DNA from 3 places in the Rouxiella sp. T17 genome. Region 1 is predicted to be linked to each of the others. Evidence: predicted binding sites of a transcription regulator. Region 1 holds the regulator's gene; each other region holds the start of a gene.
What was found. Region 1 encodes PurR, which represses purine synthesis genes. Its sites were predicted from a motif close to CANGCAAACGTTTGCNTG; they were not measured.
Positions count from the first base shown of each region.

Region 2: a site for PurR is predicted at 3,209-3,226, ahead of purE (5-(carboxyamino)imidazole ribonucleotide mutase). Genes of this name have one in related genera too.
Region 3: a site for PurR is predicted at 3,197-3,214, ahead of SC206_RS11320 (amino acid aminotransferase). Genes of this name have one in related genera too.

Region 1 covers NZ_JAWUEA010000041.1:5,433-11,270, forward strand. Annotated here, with positions in the region: gene punC (purine nucleoside transporter PunC) at 1-292, opposite strand, end outside; gene punR (DNA-binding transcriptional activator PunR) at 493-1,395, shown strand; gene purR (HTH-type transcriptional repressor PurR) at 1,476-2,501, opposite strand; gene SC206_RS19330 (C40 family peptidase) at 2,949-3,821, opposite strand; gene SC206_RS19335 (Grx4 family monothiol glutaredoxin) at 4,288-4,638, shown strand; gene rnt (ribonuclease T) at 4,743-5,414, opposite strand; gene gloA (lactoylglutathione lyase) at 5,539-5,838, opposite strand, start outside.
Region 2 covers NZ_JAWUEA010000035.1:217,300-223,137, forward strand. Annotated here, with positions in the region: gene ybbP (putative ABC transporter permease subunit YbbP) at 1-1,449, shown strand, start outside; gene purK (5-(carboxyamino)imidazole ribonucleotide synthase) at 1,539-2,603, opposite strand; gene purE (5-(carboxyamino)imidazole ribonucleotide mutase) at 2,600-3,109, opposite strand; gene lpxH (UDP-2,3-diacylglucosamine diphosphatase) at 3,325-4,047, opposite strand; gene ppiB (peptidylprolyl isomerase B) at 4,059-4,553, opposite strand; gene cysS (cysteine--tRNA ligase) at 4,884-5,838, shown strand, end outside.
Region 3 covers NZ_JAWUEA010000031.1:44,312-50,149, forward strand. Annotated here, with positions in the region: gene asnS (asparagine--tRNA ligase) at 240-1,640, shown strand; gene SC206_RS11315 (porin) at 1,940-3,031, shown strand; gene SC206_RS11320 (amino acid aminotransferase) at 3,278-4,468, shown strand; gene SC206_RS11325 (MBL fold metallo-hydrolase) at 4,577-5,209, opposite strand; gene SC206_RS11330 (YcbK family protein) at 5,278-5,829, opposite strand.

The sequences.
Region 1 (5,838 bases):
GCAGCAGCTCGGTGCTTTGCACCCAAATCATGCCGAGACAGCCGAAGGTAAACAGCCCCAAACCCGCCAGCAGGATAGGTTTCCGACCAAACTTGTCTGACAATGGCCCCCAAATCAGCTGCGCGGCCGCAAAACCCGCTAGAAAAACGCTCAGGCTCGAGCTAATTGCGCCGGGCGAGGCATCAAGGCTTTCTTGCATATAACCGAAGGCCGGCAGATACATGTCGGTGGCCAAAAATCCGAGCATGCTCAGACCCGCCAAATAAAGTAAAAATCCAAATGAAGGTTTCATGATGTTCTCTTGTAATGCGTAAACGTAGCCAAAACTGTTGTAGGGACAGAATTTGGGAGTGAATGTGCTAAAAGCGAAAAGTTAAGAGCGCGCAGTTTATCTGCTTGGCGCGGCGGTTGTGAAACGCTAATATTTGCACCATCGATTCAAAAATTTTGAAAGCAGAGGGCGGCCTTTTCAGGCGTCGCGAGGAACCGGTTATGTGGTCAGAATATTCACTGGAAGTCGTCGACGCCGTCGCGCGGAACGGCAGCTTTACCGCGGCGGCTCAAGAGCTGAATCGCGTGCCCTCGGCGATCAGTTATCAGGTGCGCCAGCTTGAAGAATGGCTGGCGGTGCCGCTGTTCGAAAGGCGGCATCGCGACGTGGAATTAACCCCTTCAGGGCGGCTTTTCGTTGAAGAAGCGCGGGTGCTTATCAAAAAAATGCTCTCAACCCGGCGTCAGTGTCAGCAGATTGCCAACGGCTGGAGCGGACAGCTGCGCGTGGCGGTGGATCGCATCGTTAAACCGGCGCGCGTGCGCCAGCTGGTGGTGGATTTTTACCGCGCCTTTCCCGATACGGAGCTGCTCATTCAGGGCGAAGTTTTTAACGGCGTGTGGGACGCGCTGGCCGACGATCGCGCCGACGTGGCGATTGGCGCGACCAGCGCGGTGCCGGTGGGCGGGCGTTTTAGCTTCCGAGATATGGGCACCTTGCCGTGGCATTGTGTAGTCAGCGCCGAACATCCGTTGGCACAGCTTAAGCTGGCGCTTAACGATGACGCGCTTCGCCCTTATCCTGCGCTGTGTATTGAAGATACTTCAAGAAATCTGCCTAAGCGCGACACCTGGACACTCGATAACCAGCGCCGTTTAGTGGTGCCGGACTGGACCTGTGCCATCGATTGCCTGTGTGAAGGGCTGTGTGTCGGCATGCTGCCCGTTCACATGGTGGAAACGTGGATTGCAAAACAGCAGCTGGCGGTGCTCGATTTAGCCAGTGGTTTTCCGGAAAGCCCGTGTTGCCTGACGTGGGATCAGCGCAATCACTCTCCGGCACTGGATTGGCTGCTCAATTATTTGGGCGACAGCGAGACGTTAAATAAAGAGTGGTTGCGGTAGGCTGTTCCGTATAAAAAGGCTTTAAATAAAAAAAACGCCTACAAGGTAGGCGTTTAGGGGGTTAATCTGATAAATAACTTTTAACGACGATAGTCGATAAACGGACCATCGACCACAGAGCGTCTTTCTACCAGCTTCGGTTTCACTTCAATGGTCTGCTGAATCTCGCGTTTGCTGATGATTCTGTCGAGCAACATGGTGAAAGCCATTTCGCCCAGTCGCTCTTTCGGCTGGTGGACGGTGGTTAACGCCGGTGAGAAATAACGCGCGTTGCGCACGTTGTCATAGCCAATCACCGAAATGTCCTGTGGAACGCGCAGGCCCATTTCGTCGGCGGCGCAAATCGCGCCCATTGCCATAACGTCACCACCACAGAAAATCGCCGTCGGCCGCTGCTTCTGATTCAAGATCTTTTGCATCGCCTGATAACCGGACTCTGGCTCGAAATCGCCCTGAACGACCCATTCATCGCGCACGGCAATGTTGGCTTCGTTCATGGCTTTTAAAAATCCGCGATAACGACCGCCGCCGGTGTTGCGATTAAGCTGGCCCGGAATAGCGCCAATGTCGCGGTGACCGCGTTCGATCAAATAACGGCCCGCCAGATAACCGCCTTCAAAGGCGTTATCAATAATCGAGTCGGTAAAATCGTTTTTCGCCTCGCCCCAATCCATGACAACCATGGGAATCGAACGATACTCTTCGAGCATCGCCAGCAGCTCGGCAGGATATTCTGCGCACATGACCAGCAGGCCATCGACGCGTTTTTGCGCCAGCATCTGCAAATAGGCTTTTTGCTTTTCAAAATCATTGTGCGAGTTGCACAAAATCAGGGTGTAACCCTTGGCAAAGCAGCTATTTTCAACCGCTTCAATCACTTCGGCAAAGTAGGGCGCCTCGCTTGAGGTTGCCAGCAGGCCGATAGTCTTGGTGTTGTTAACCTTCAGGCTGCGCGCGACGGCACTCGGCGAATAGTGCAGATCTTTAATGGCAGCGCGGACAGCGGCTTTGGTTTCTTCGGCGACGAAACGGGTTTTATTGATGACGTGCGACACGGTTGTAGTCGAAACACCAGCGCGCTTAGCGACATCTTTGATCGTGGCCATGTAAAAATCACTCCTGAACTAACCCTTTTCAGCACGTTAGTTTTTTGTTAATCGTTTGCCTGCGTGCATTCCACTGCTCAAATCATTTTAGGCAGTCGAATCGTTGGGGAGTTTCAGGAAGGCCTGAAAGAAGCGTCGGACAGCTAAGACCGGGCACACAGCGTGGTAACCGCTAATTTTCTCTTATATCGTTATAAAGGGAAAGCCAAATTTGTGCTTTCCCTTTAACTTGATGCGCAAATTGGCCTATTTAAGAGTTTTGTTGCGCAATAAAACCAAAGCAGGCGGCGCTAAAAGTGAAAAGGGCGATTTCCTATTAAAGAAATCGCCCTTGTCTATTTTCTTTCTGCGCCCGCTTTAGCCATATTGCCTGTTAGGGCTGGAAGGCGATTCGGGGTAAACCATTCGTTAAATGCTATTCACAGGTGTTAAGCGAGAAATCATTATTTAACGAATCGTTTTTGGCGTCATCACTCGGCGAGCACCAACATAATGGTCTTGCCAGTAGTTATCGGCCAGATAACTGATTTTGATGTCTTCACCAGTACGTGGCGACTGAATAAATTTGCCGTTACCGACATAAACGCCTACGTGGTCCGCTGCGCCGCGCTTGGAAATACGGAAGAAGACTAAATCTCCGGATTCAAGCTCACCGCGAGCAATAGGGGCTGCGTCGCGTAAATGGTACATCTCGTTGGCGGTACGTGGCATCTTGATACGCATTAAATCTTTATACGCGTAATAGACCAGACCACTGCAATCGAAACCGGTATTTGGCGAGGTTCCGCCCCAGCGATAAGGTTTGCCGACCTGGTGCATCAGCTTGTTCATCGCGGTTTCTTTAGCGTGCAAATACTTTTTCTTGTGTGCGGCGCTCAAAGTCAGCGGGGCACAGGTATCGGCTTTGGCTTTATGCTTTCGATGTCGGCCATAGCTCTTTTTCGTTTCTGTCGCGCACAACACGTTAGTGGTGGAGGCAACAGAACGGGTAATAGAAGTTATCTCTTTCTTCGGCTTTTCGGCTTTGTTTCTTACCAGCTTGGTGCTGATAGGATGTTGATGAGCAATTTTGCTCTTCGCCTGCACGCGGGTTTTACTTTTGCCGTGTTCTTTCGCTTTAGTCTGCTCTTTAACGGGAACCGTTTTCGTCTTTTTACTGCTTCGGGCGACGACCTTTCGCTTTCGTCGCTCATCAGGTTTTGCCTGATTAATATGTTTTTCCGCCTGCTGCACGGAAACACGACTGCTTGGCGAAGCATGCGCCAAATTTAAAAAGAGCTGGGTAAACAGCAGCACAAAAAGCGTAAACATTAAACGCATGGCGTCGCTACCAATATTAGGCCGAAGTTAAACATCAAAAGATGTCCCAGTATTCCCCAAAAGCGGGAGACAAAACAGCACGAATTGCTTCGATTCTAATTCATATTGTGAGAAAAAGTTAATAACTTTTTTTTCGGCTGAAATATGAACTATGATGCTGCAAAATTAACCGAGATTCAGGGGCTTATACCGACGTTACCAAAAAGATCCCGTCAGGATCCTTTGGGTTAAAGTCACAGAATAAAAATGTTATTCTATTTGAATCTTTAGTTTTGCACTGTTTTGGCAATCAGGGATACTATCACCGACATTACCGTGATGCATTAACTTACGCGATAAAGACCCTGCAAAAAATAGCGTTTTTATCCGCGAGCTGCCATCGTTACAATGGCAGACAGTTGATCAGGTTTTCCCTGGATTGAGTAATGACCGTGACAGCCAATTAATGGCTTGAGGAAGCAAGAAAATGACCACTACTATTGAAAAAATTCAGCAGCAGGTTTCCGAAAACCCAATCCTGCTTTACATGAAAGGCTCACCAAAGCTGCCAAGCTGCGGCTTCTCTGCTCAGGCCGTTCAGGCGCTGTCAGCCTGCGGCGAGCGTTTTGCCTACGTTGATATCCTGCTGAACCCGGATATCCGCGCAGAAATGCCAAAATTCGCCAACTGGCCAACCTTCCCGCAGCTGTGGGTAGACGGTGAGCTGGTCGGTGGCTGTGATATCGTGATCGAAATGTATCAGCGCGGCGAACTGCAGCAGCTGATCAAAGAGACGGCCGAGAAGTACAAGACCAACGAAGAACAGCAGCCAGAATAAGCATTCCTCCCTTTTTAGGGGAATGCTTCAAGGCAAAACAAAAGAGCGGCATCGATATTCGATAGCCGCTCTTTTTTTATTGTTTTAAGCCGTGCTTTTAGTCGTTATTCAGCGTTGGCGTCGATTTCATCTTCATCTGCGGCGATAGGCAGTGGCCAGCCACCCAAACGTTTCCAGCGATTGACCAGCTCGCAGAATAAATGCGCGGTCTGCTCGGTGTCATACAGCGCGGAGTGCGCCTGTGAACTGTCGAACGGCATGCCCGCTGCAATGCAGGCTTTGGCCAGCACGGTTTGACCCAGCACCAATCCGCTCAGCGCGGCGGTATCAAAAGTGGCAAACGGGTGGAAAGGGTTACGTTTCAAGCCCGCACGTTCGGCGGCGGCCATCAGGAAGCTGTGATCAAAGTTGGCATTGTGCGCCACGATAATTGCGCGGTTGCAGTCCTGCTCCTTCATACCCTTGCGGATCCCCTTGAAAATCGCATGCAGCGCGTCATATTCGCTGACCGCGCCACGCAGCGGATTGGTCGGATCGATGCCGTTGAACGCCAGCGCTTCAGGATGCAGGATCGACCCTTCAAAAGGCTCGACGTGGAAATGCAGCGTTTCATCGTTTTGCAGCCAGCCTTCGTCGTCCATTTTTAACGTGACGGCGGCTATTTCGAGCAGGGCATCAGTCTGGGAATTAAACCCGGCGGTTTCTACATCTATTACCACAGGATAAAACCCGCGGAAACGACCTTTCAGGGCGTTAACGTCACTTTTTTCAGCCATTGTTATCTTATCTTTAAACGAATTCAGCGCGCATTATGGCAAAAATTCCGGCCAGATGCAGGAAGGAGTGGAAAAAGAAAAAAGGGCGCAGGAGATGCGCCCTTGAGTCCAACAATCCGCAGACTTAGTTGCCCAAGCCGTGACCGACGTGTTCGGACTGGATCAGTTCGATTTTGTAACCGTCTGGATCTTCAACGAAAGCGATAATAGTGGAACCGCCTTTTACCGGACCCGCTTCACGCACGACGCTGCCGCCGGCTTTACGAATGTCTTCGCAGGTTTGCGCAACGTCATCAACGCCCAGCGCCAAGTGACCAAACGCGGTGCCGTGATCGTAGCTGTCAACGCCGTAGTTGTAGGTCAGCTCGATGACTGCGCCTTTGCTTTCGTCTTCATAGCCGACGAAGGTCAAATCGTATTTGTA
Region 2 (5,838 bases), on a different contig from region 1:
CTTCCTCCGGCCGGGCTATGGCCGTGGGTATGGTCAATGGGGGCATTAATCGTCATTTCATTGCTGGTCGGATTACGCCCTTATCGCCAGCTGGTCGCTACGCTGCCGTTGCGCGTATTGCGTCAGGACGTGGTCGCCAATGTCTGGCCTTTGCGCTATTTCCTGCCCATTATCACGCTAATTGTGGTCGGATTACTGGTCGCGCTGGTAGGTAACAGCTCTCTATTGTGGGCGCTGTTGGCCGGAATCTTGGTGCTTTCACTGTTACTGGGTGGAATAGGTTGGTTGAGTTTGCTGTTGCTGCGCCGCCTGACGGTAAGTCATTTAGGCCTGCGTTTGGCGATCAATCGCCTTTTGCGTCAGCCTTGGGTCACGCTAAGCCAGCTGGCCGCCTTTTCAATGTCGTTTATGTTGCTGGCGTTGTTACTGGTGCTGCGCGGCGACTTGTTGAATCAATGGCAGCGCCAGCTTCCGCCAGACAGTCCGAACTATTTCCTGCTTAATCTTACAAAAGAGCAGGTGCCTCAGGTCACCGATTTCCTGCGCCAGCGCAACGTCGCACCAGACACTTTCTATCCGATTGTGCGTGTGAGATTAACAAAAATTAATCAGCAGGAAGCCACCGACCTGATTCATCCTGGCGATTCTGGGCGCGAGGCGTTGGAGCGCGAGCTCAATCTGACCTGGATGCAGGGGCTTCCTGATCACAATGAATTACTGGAAGGCAGCGGGCCGCCGAAAGCGGGTGAAGTTTCGATTGATTCGGGGATTGCCGAGAGGCTGGATATCAAGCTTGGCGACACGGTAACCTTCAGTGGCGACACTCAAGATTTCAGCGCTAAAGTGACCAGCCTGCGTAAAGTCGACTGGGATAGCCTGCGGCCAAACTTTTACTTTATTTTCCCACCGGGCGCGCTGGATGCGCAGCCACAAAGTTGGCTGACCAGCTTCCATTATGAAGGCGACGGTAAACTGCTGGTGGAGCTTAATCGCCAGTTCCCGACCCTGAGTCTACTCGACGTCGGCTCTATCCTGCGGCAAATCGGTGATGTGTTGCAGCAGGTCAGCCGCGCGCTTGAAGTGATGGTGATTCTGGTCATTCTTTGTGGTGGATTACTGTTGTTGGCGCAAATTCAGGTCGGGATGCGCCAGCGTCGGCAGGAATTGGTGGTTTATCGCACATTGGGCGCGAGCAAAAAACTGCTGCGCAGTACGCTATGGTGCGAATTTGCCGTGCTCGGACTGGTGGCGGGTATTGCCGCGGCGGTCGGCGCAGAGGCTGCGCTGTGGCTGCTTCAACGCAAAGTCTTTGATTTCCCATGGGAACCTAACATGATCTTGTGGTGGTCGGTGCCGTTGACCAGCGCGCTATTGCTGTCACTGTGCGGCGGCTGGCTCGGAATTCGACTGCTCAAGGGCAAGGCGCTGTTCCGCAGTTATCAAAGTTAATTGTGGAAAAATAGAAGCTGAAGCCTAAAAGTTAGGACGTAAAAAAGGGCACGAAAAGTGCCCTTGATTTTAGTGTCGAGAATGGAAATTTAAAGCTTTTCCAGTGCCCATTCGATACCGCTGGCATATTCGGCTGGCAGCATCGGCACTAACGCTTGTAGATTATCTTTCAGCAGCAACGGATTAGCATCGTTGAGGTTGAGATGTCCGACTTTACGGCCCGCGCGCACTTCTTTGTCATACCAGTGCAGATTCACCAGCGGCTGGCTCAGCCACTCGAGATTCACGGCGGTGCCAATCAGATTCACCATCACGGACGGCGTGCTTACCACCGGCTTTGGTAGAGGCAGATTCAGAATAGCGCGCAGGTGCAGCTCGAACTGACTAATTGACGCGCCGTTTTGTGTCCAGTGGCCGCTATTGTGAACGCGTGGTGCCAACTCGTTGATCAACAAGCCCTCTTCGACGATGAAACACTCCATCGCCATCACGCCAACGTAGCCCAGCTCGTTCATGATGGCAGAAAGCATCGACTCGGCCTGCTGCTGCTGTGCGGCGTCAGGCTCGGGGAAGGCGACGCTGGTGCGCAGAATGCCGTCCTGATGCAGGTTGTGGGTCAACGGGTAGAACACCGTTTTGCCGTCGTGACCACGTGCGCCGACCAGCGACACTTCACCAGAGAAGTTGATGCCTTGCTCAACGATGCACTCGCCGTAGCACTCTTCCGGCAGAGTCACTTCTTCGCCCTGACGGAAACGCCATTGGCCGCGACCGTCATAACCGCCGACGCGACGTTTGACGATAGCCAAGTCGCACAGATTGGCGTAGATGTCAGCCCATTCGGAGGCGTCGGCCAGCAGCTGCCAAGGAGCAGTTGCTAAACCCAGCTGGTCGAGCAGCTGTTTTTGCGTCAGGCGATCGGCGAGACGCGGGAAGATATCGCGGTTTACAAAACCCGTGTGGCTGGCTAATTCGCGCGTCAGCGCGGTTTCGGGCCAGCGCTCGATTTCGGCGGTAATGACACTATTTTGGAACGGAACGGCTTCAGGCTCGGCATCAATGCCGACCGGATAAACGGTAATGCCCAAAGGCTCGCCCGCCTGACGCAGCATGCGGCCTAGCTGGCCGTTTCCGAGTACGCAGACCGGCTTCATGCTTCCTCCCGCGGATCGGGATTATTCAGCACTTCATCGGTTTGCTCTTTGCGCCAGGTGGCCAGCGCCTGCGCGATGCGAGCGTCGTGGAGGGCAAGAATCTGTGCCGCAAGCAGCGCTGCGTTTGCCGCGCCGGCTTTACCGATTGCCAGCGTACCGACCGGAATTCCGCGCGGCATCTGTACAATAGAATAGAGGCTGTCGACGCCGCTCAGGGCCGCGCTTTGAACAGGCACGCCGAGAACCGGCACCAGCGTTTTCGCTGCGATCATGCCCGGCAGATGGGCTGCGCCACCGGCACCGGCAATAATTACATCCAGACCGTTTTCAGACGCCTGCTCCGCAAAGCTAAACAGTTTGTCCGGCGTGCGGTGAGCGGAGACAATCTCGACATGAAAAGGAATATTCAGCGTTGTGAGGACGTCTGCAGCGAACTGCATGGTAGCCCAGTCACTTTTAGACCCCATGACGATAGCGATTTTTGCCGGGGTAACGTTGGATGTCATGCCTGTAAAGCTCCTGTGATTATGCAAGCGTTGTCAGGTGGTGGTGCAAAAAATAATTACCTGACCGAGAGGGCGCAAATAATAGCACGGCAAAACGGCGAGGAAAACGGTTGCGTCGCCTGCTTTGGCTCATCCGCGACAAGAAACCCACCGCGTCGGCGATAGGGCTTGTTAAGTGCCGCAATGAATCAAGTCAGAATAAATGCAGGAGCAAATTAGAAAGGGAAGGAGATCAATTCGATACCGTCGGCGGTGACTTTAACCATCGAACCTTCCTCATGCCAGGCTCCAAGTACCGCGCGGTGTGCGAGCTTTTCGCCGAGCTGAACTTCATGAATCGCAGGGCGATGGGTATGGCCGTGAATCATCCATTCGACGCCGTGTGATTGCATCTCTTGCACTACGGCCTGTTGATTCACATCCATAATGCGCAGGTCTTTATGGCTGTTCGAAGCTTTGCTGTCTGCACGCATTCGCGCGGCAATGGCCAGACGCCACTTGAGTGGCAACGCAAGAAAGAGTCGTTGAATCAGTCTATTATGCACTTTTTTGCGGAATTTTTGGTAACCGACATCGTCGGTGCAGAGCGTGTCGCCGTGCAGAATCAAGATGCGACGACCATAAAGTTCCAGCACCTTTTTTTCGGGCAGCAGGGTCATCAGGCTCTCACGAGCGAAACGTCGTCCCAACAGGAAGTCGCGATTGCCGTGAATGAAAAAGCAGGGCACGCCCTGTTGATGTAACGCCTTGAGAGCAGAAGAAATTTCAGCATGTAACGGTTGAGGATCGTCGTCGCCTATCCAGGCTTCAAACAGGTCGCCAAGAATATACAGCGCGTCGGCCTGTGGCGCATCCTCGCGCAAAAAACGCAGAAAACCGGCAGTAATTGCCGGTTCCTGTGCGCAAAGATGGACATCTGCGATAAAAAACGTTGTCATTCCTGCGTGTATTATTCGCTAACGGTAACGCTTGTCACGATCACGTCTTCTTTTGGAACGTCCTGATGCATACCGCTACGGCCGGTTGCAACGGCTTTGATTTTGTCTACTACGTCCAGACCTTCGCTAACTTCTGCGAATACACAGTAGCCCCAGCCCTGCGCGTTCTGGCCGCTGTGGTTCAGGAAATCGTTATCAACCAGGTTGATAAAGAACTGACCGGTCGCTGAATGTGGATCGTTGGTACGTGCCATCGCCAGCGTACCACGGGTGTTTTTCAGGCCGTTGTTCGCTTCGTTTTTGATTGGCGCGTCAGTGGTTTTCTGATTCATGCCAGGTTCGAAACCGCCGCCCTGAATCATGAAACCGTTAATCACACGGTGGAAAATTGTGTTGTCGTAGAAACCCTTACGGCAATAGTTCAGGAAGTTTTCAACGGTGACTGGCGCTTTGTCAGCAAAGGTGTTGATAACGATGTCGCCGTGATTGGTGTGAAAAGTGACCATAATAATCATCCTGCTTTTAGTTGGTGTTACTCATTAATGAGGCAGTACTATAGCCTTTTCTTATACCATAACTCAAAAGTAGCCGTCAGCCCCTGCTTTTAACGCGGCTTTTTCAAGCAGAATGAAAACACTTTACTCAATAAAATGTTATATTATAACAATTAAAAGTTAACCAACTTGCCGAGACTGGCCTTATAACGTTTCGGTGACGGTTTTTTCGTTATATTATGAAGCCAATGTTCTAAACAGCGTTTATTGCACGCTTTTAATAAAGTCTGCCGTCTACGTTTGTCTTTTAGTAATTTCACACAACACAATTGGAATAGCTCGATGCTGAAGATTTTTAATACCCTGAGTCGCCAAAAAGAGGAATTTAAACCAATTCATGCCGGTAAAATCGGTATGTACGTGTGTGGAATTACTGTTTACGACCTCTGTCATATCGGACACGGTCGCACGTTCGTCTCTTTTGATGTCGTTGCCCGCTACCTGCGCTTTTTAGGCTATTCACTGAAATATGTACGCAATATTACCGATATTGATGACAAAATCATTAAACGTGCTGCGGAAAACGGTGAGAGCTTCGTCGAGTTGACCGATCGCATGATTGCTGAAATGCACGGCGATTTCGACTCTCTTGGCATCTTGCCGCCCGATCTCGAGCCGCGTGCGACGCATCACATTGCAGAAATCATCGACATCGTACAGCGTTTAATCGACCGCGATCACGCCTATGTTGCTTCAAACGGTGACGTGATGTTCTCCGTTGAAAGCGACCCCGATTACGGCATTCTGTCCCGTCAGGATCTCGACCAGCTGCAAGCAGGCGCGCGGGTTGAAGTGGCTGATGTAAAAAGAAATTCAATGGATTTCGTGCTGTGGAAAATGTCGAAAGAGGGTGAACCAAGCTGGAATTCCCCGTGGGGCAACGGCCGCCCGGGCTGGCACATCGAATGTTCCGCCATGAACTGCAAACAGCTGGGCTCGCATTTTGACATCCACGGTGGTGGCTCTGACCTGATGTTCCCGCATCACGAAAACGAAATTGCCCAGTCGAGTTGCGCCCACGACGGCCCTTACGTCAACACGTGGATGCATTCGGGTATGGTAATGATCGACCGCGAAAAAATGTCCAAATCGCTGGATAACTTCTTTACCGTGCGTGACGTGCTGAAATATTACGACGCCGAAAGCGTGCGCTATTTCCTGATGTCCGGCCACTATCGCAGCCAGCTAAACTATAGCGAAGAGAACCTGAAACTCGCGAGAACCTCAATGGAACGCC
Region 3 (5,838 bases), on a different contig from region 1:
AGAAAATTCTCTCTATAAAGAAGAAAAATTCCCTCTTAGCACGCCCTCTCCTGCTTTCTGCTTAAAGTTTTGCCAACGCGCGGATAAATGTTGCGATTAGCGGGCGATTTCTGCTTGTGTCCTGAAAAAGCCTAAGTAACATAGCAAAACCCTTTTAAAAGGTGTGTGGCTGTTCAAACAGGTTTTTAATTCGAATTTAAAACCATCGGTATCATTAGAACTATTTAAGAGAGAAATCTATGAGCGTTGTGCCTGTAGTCGACGTACTGCAAGGCCGTGCTGCGGTTGACAGTGAAGTCACCGTGCGTGGTTGGGTGCGTACCCGGAGAGATTCAAAAGCTGGCATCTCCTTCGTCGCCGTTTATGACGGTTCCTGCTTTAATCCGTTACAGGCCGTCGTAAATAATTCTCTGCCTAATTATCAGGAAGACGTGCTGCGCCTGACCACCGGCTGTTCGGTTGAAATCACCGGCACCGTGGTGGCTTCGCCGGGCGAAGGCCAGAGCTTTGAACTTCAGGCAACGCACGTGAAAGTCGTGGGCTGGGTTGATGATCCTGATACTTATCCGATGGCGGCAAAACGTCACAGCATCGAATATTTGCGTGAAGTGGCTCACCTGCGTCCGCGTACCAACCTGATTGGTGCCGTAGCGCGCGTGCGTAATACTCTGTCGCAGGCGATTCACCGTTTCTATCACGAAAACGGTTATTTCTGGGTCTCTACCCCGCTGATCACCGCTTCCGATACCGAAGGCGCTGGCGAGATGTTCCGCGTTTCTACGCTGGACATGGAAAACCTGCCGCGTACTGACAAGGGCGCCGTGGATTACAGCGAAGATTTCTTCGGCAAAGAGGCGTTCCTGACCGTTTCGGGCCAGCTGAACGGCGAAACTTACGCCTGTGCGCTGTCCAAGGTTTACACCTTCGGCCCGACTTTCCGCGCTGAAAACTCAAACACCAGCCGCCATCTGGCTGAATTCTGGATGGTTGAGCCTGAAGTTGCCTTCGCCACGCTGGATGACATCGCCTCACTTGCAGAAAATATGCTTAAGTATGTCTTCCAGGCTGTTTTGAACGAACGTGCCGATGATATGGCCTTCTTCGCCGAACGCGTAGACAAAGATGCTGTTTCTCGCCTGGAACGTTTTGTAACATCTGATTTCGCGCAGGTCGATTATACCGATGCAGTAGAAATCCTTATCAATTGCGGCGTGAAATTCGAAAATGAAGTTTCATGGGGCGTTGACCTTTCTTCCGAGCATGAGCGTTATCTGGCCGAGCAACACTTCAAAGCGCCGGTAGTGGTTAAAAACTACCCGAAAGACATCAAAGCTTTCTATATGCGTATGAATGATGACGGAAAAACCGTTGCGGCGATGGACGTTTTGGCGCCGGGTATCGGCGAGATTATCGGGGGTTCTCAGCGTGAAGAGCGCCTTGATGCACTGGACGCGCGTCTGGAAGAGATGGGCCTGAATAAAGAAGATTACTGGTGGTACCGCGACCTGCGTCGTTACGGCACCGTGCCGCATTCAGGTTTCGGTCTTGGCTTTGAGCGTTTAGTCGCCTATGTGACCGGCGTGCAAAACGTGCGTGACGTTATCCCATTCCCAAGAACACCTCGCAGTGCAACCTTCTAATTAATTAAAAGTTATTAATTTAACATTAGTAGATACAACTAAAGGCCAGCGATGCTGGCCTTTAGCATTTTTAAACGTAGATCCCTGTCACAAAGTTCCGTAAGTTTTACATCCTGTAACACATTCTTTCCCACTGAAACAAGTTTAGGGGTTTAGTAGCATTTTCGATGTAGATTAAGAGCACCCTCAATGGAATAGTGCGTTCAGACACAGGAGACACCAAACTTTCAACAATAGTTCCGTAAAGTATTGTAGGCAGTGGCAAGGTGTCCAAATAACACCAATGAGGGTAATAATAAATGATGAAGCGCAACATTCTTGCAGTGGTTATCCCAGCCTTGTTAGCTGCTGGCGCAGCAAACGCAGCTGAAATTTATAACAAAGACGGCAACAAGCTGGATCTTTACGGTAAAGTCGACGGCCTGCATTACTTCTCTAAAGACGACGGTAGCGATGGCGACCAGTCTTACGTTCGTTTCGGCTTCAAAGGCGAAACCAAGATTAATGACAACATCACCGGTTACGGCCAGTGGGAATACAACGTTCAGGCCAACAACTCTGAAGGCTCTGACGCACAAGACGGCAACAAAACCCGTCTGGGCTTTGCTGGTCTGAAATTCGGCCAATGGGGTTCATTTGACTACGGTCGTAACTACGGTCTGATGTACGACACTATCGGCTGGACCGATATGATGCCTGAATACGGCGGCGACTCTGGTTACTCCGATGGCTACCTGGCGGGTCGTTCTACTGGCGTAGCAACTTACCGTAACACCAACTTCTTTGGTCTGGTTGACGGCTGGGACTTCGCTGTTCAGTACCAAGGCAAAAACGACCGTGATGATGGCGAAATCCTGCGCGGTAACGGTGATGGCTACGCGCTGTCTACCTCTTACACCTCTTCAATTGGTCTGGGAATCGTAGGTTCATGGGCTGAATCCAACCGTACCGACGGTCAGAAAGAGCTGGCATTCGGCAACGGCGAGAACAAGGCACGCAGCTGGGGCACCGCCATCAAGTATGATGCAAACAACGTTTACGTTGCTGCACTCTACTCTGAAACCCGCGATGCAGCTCGCATCTCCGGCGACGTTGATGGCGTTGCTGAAAGCGGCTTCGCTAACAAAGCGGTCACCGAAGAAATCATTGCTCAGTACCAGTTCGATTTCGGTCTGCGTCCTTCTGTTGCTTACGTGCAGTCTAAAGGCAAAGATATCGAAGGTATCGGCGACGCATACCTGTACAAATACTATGAAGTTGGCGCAACTTACTACTTCAACAAAAACATGTCCACCTACGTTGACTACAAAATCAACCGTCTGGACGACAACAACGCACTGGGTCTGGCGACCGACGACGTTGTTGCACTGGGTCTGGTATACCAGTTCTAATCCGCTTGAGTTAGCGCCTTCGGGAGCAACTCGGGAAGATGAAAAAGGCAGGGCTTCGGCTCTGCTTTTTTTTTCGCCTTTTTATCGGCTTTTTCGTCATTTTTTCGCCATTATTTATCAGATTGGCTAATGCTGGCGCCCCGCTCACAACTCTGTTTTCTTTTTTCCGCAAACGGTTGGCAAAGCTGGATTCTGGCGGTAACCTGAGTGCCTATTCTGTTATTCACAGGCCATGGAAGTTTCTCAATGTTTGAAAAAATCACTGCCGCACCCGCCGATCCTATCCTGGGTCTAACCGATCTTTTCCGCGCCGACGATCGTCAGGACAAAATCAATCTCGGAATTGGTGTTTACAAAGACGCTTCAGGTAAGACGCCGGTTCTGGCCAGTGTTAAGAAAGCCGAGCTTTATCTGCTTGAAAATGAAACCACCAAAACCTATCTGAGCATCGACGGTTTGCCTGATTTCGCCGCCTGCACTCAGGGCCTACTGTTTGGCGCAGAGAATGCCCTTATTGCCGCCAAACGTGCGCGCACGGCACAAACGCCGGGCGGGACCGGTGCGCTGCGCATTGCTGCCGATTTCGTCGCCACGCAAACCAGCGCCAAGCGCGTATGGGTGAGTAATCCGAGCTGGCCAAATCACATCGGCGTGTTCTCCTCCGCCGGTCTGGAAGTCAAAGAGTACAACTACTACGACGCCGAAAAGCACGCGCTGGATTTCGACGGCATGCTGCAAAGCCTGAGCGAGGCGCAGGCCGGTGACATCGTGCTGTTCCACGGCTGCTGCCATAACCCGACCGGCATCGATCCTACCGTTGAACAATGGCAACAGCTGGCGGATCTTTCCGTTGCCAACGGCTGGCTGCCGCTGTTCGATTTCGCCTATCAGGGCTTCGCCAAAGGTCTGGAAGAAGACGCGCAGGGCCTGCGTATTTTCGCCGCGCTGCATGACGAACTGCTGGTCGCCAGCTCTTACTCCAAGAACTTCGGCCTGTATAACGAGCGCGTCGGGGCCTTCACGCTGGTCACTGCAGATGCCGAAACCGCCGATCGCGCCTTTAGCCAGGTTAAATCGGTGATTCGCACCAACTACTCCAACCCGCCGGCACACGGCGCGGCGGTCGTTGCGACTATTCTGGGTAATCCAGCGCTGCGTGCGTTGTGGGAACAGGAACTCAGCGACATGCGCCAGCGTATCCACCAGATGCGTGAGCTGTTTGTGACCACGCTGAAAGAGAAAGGAGCAAAGCAGGACTTCTCCTTCATCATTGAGCAAAACGGCATGTTCTCGTTCAGCGGCCTGAGCAAAGAGCAGGTGCTGCGCCTGCGTTCAGAATTTGGCGTTTATGCTGTGAATTCAGGACGCATCAACGTGGCAGGCATCACGTTAGACAATATGACGCCACTGTGCGAAGCCATCGTCGCGGTGCTGTGATTTCCAGTCAGTTATTTGCCTTATAAAGAAAACAAAAAGCCAGCTTATCGCTGGCTTTTTTATTGTGTGAAGAGTCTAGACTCCCCAAAGGCATTGACGCTAACGCAGCTACGACAGGAGGAAAGGATTGGACTGTTTTTCAGAGCCGATTGTAGACATTGGCCCGTGCCCCGGCAGGAAGACCACGTCATCGCCTAATGGCAGCATTTTGGTTTTAATCGAGGCTATCAAGTCTTGATGACTGCCGCGCGGGAAGTCGCTGCGCCCAACGCCGCCTTTAAATAGCACATCGCCAGACACCGCAAAACGCGCTGCGTCGTTGAAAAAGATAATGTGTCCGGGCGTATGTCCAGGGCATTCCAGCACGGAGAATTTCTCTTCTCCGACCTGCACCACATCGCCCTCTTCCAGCCAGGTATCTGGCAGAAACGCCGCGCAGTAATCCAACCCAAAACGCTGACTTTGCTCGGGCAGGCCGTCCAGCAAAAATTGATCTTCTTTATGCGGGCCAATAATCGGCACCTGATAGTGAGCGGCAATTTCAGCGGCGGCACCGACGTGATCAAGATGGCCGTGGGTCAATAAGACCTGCGTCACCTGAACGCCAAGCGCGCTGACTTCACGCTGAATTTTTTCCGCTTCACCGCCGGGATCGACAATGGCTGCCTGATTGGTTTTAGAACAATAGATTACTGAACAGTTCTGGCCGAACGCCGTCACCGGAATGATGTGATACTTCATGTAAGTTACTCTCCACGCGCCTGCAACGGCTAAAGTTGCAGGCTATTTATTGTCTGTCGACAACAGGATCACGCCCAGCTTCTGACGGGTCCGGTATCGATGTGAACAAAGTCACTACGTGGATAATATCCTACACCACCCATCCGCATTTTTAATGCCGCTTTGCGGATATTTGCCAAATCAACGCCTTGAATGTGGAAATCCATGGCCTGGCCCAGCGTGTGGTAACTGTGTTTCGCGACGCCGCTACCGCGCTCGCGCAGCTTATTGTTGGTCCCCAGCGTGCGGTAGCCTGAAATCAGCTGAACCGGCTTGTTGGTGCCCAGCATAATTTGCAGGCGGTAAATGTGATCGAAAAGCTGAGGATCGATATTTTTGACCTGTTCGGCACGATAGTCGCGGAACAAATGATTCAATCGCGCCAACTCATCCCTGTTGTATTTCTTGCCGTCAAAAAATTCGGTTTTGAGGGTTTCACCAGTGTGGAGGTTGTTAATCACCAAAACGCGGGGTCTTGGTGTCGACAGCGTAGCGAAAGCCCGGTTAGGGAGAAGCGCCACGCCCATAGCTGCACCGCCCAGTGTCAGCCATTTACGACGATGTTTATCTATTTGATCCATGAACAGTCA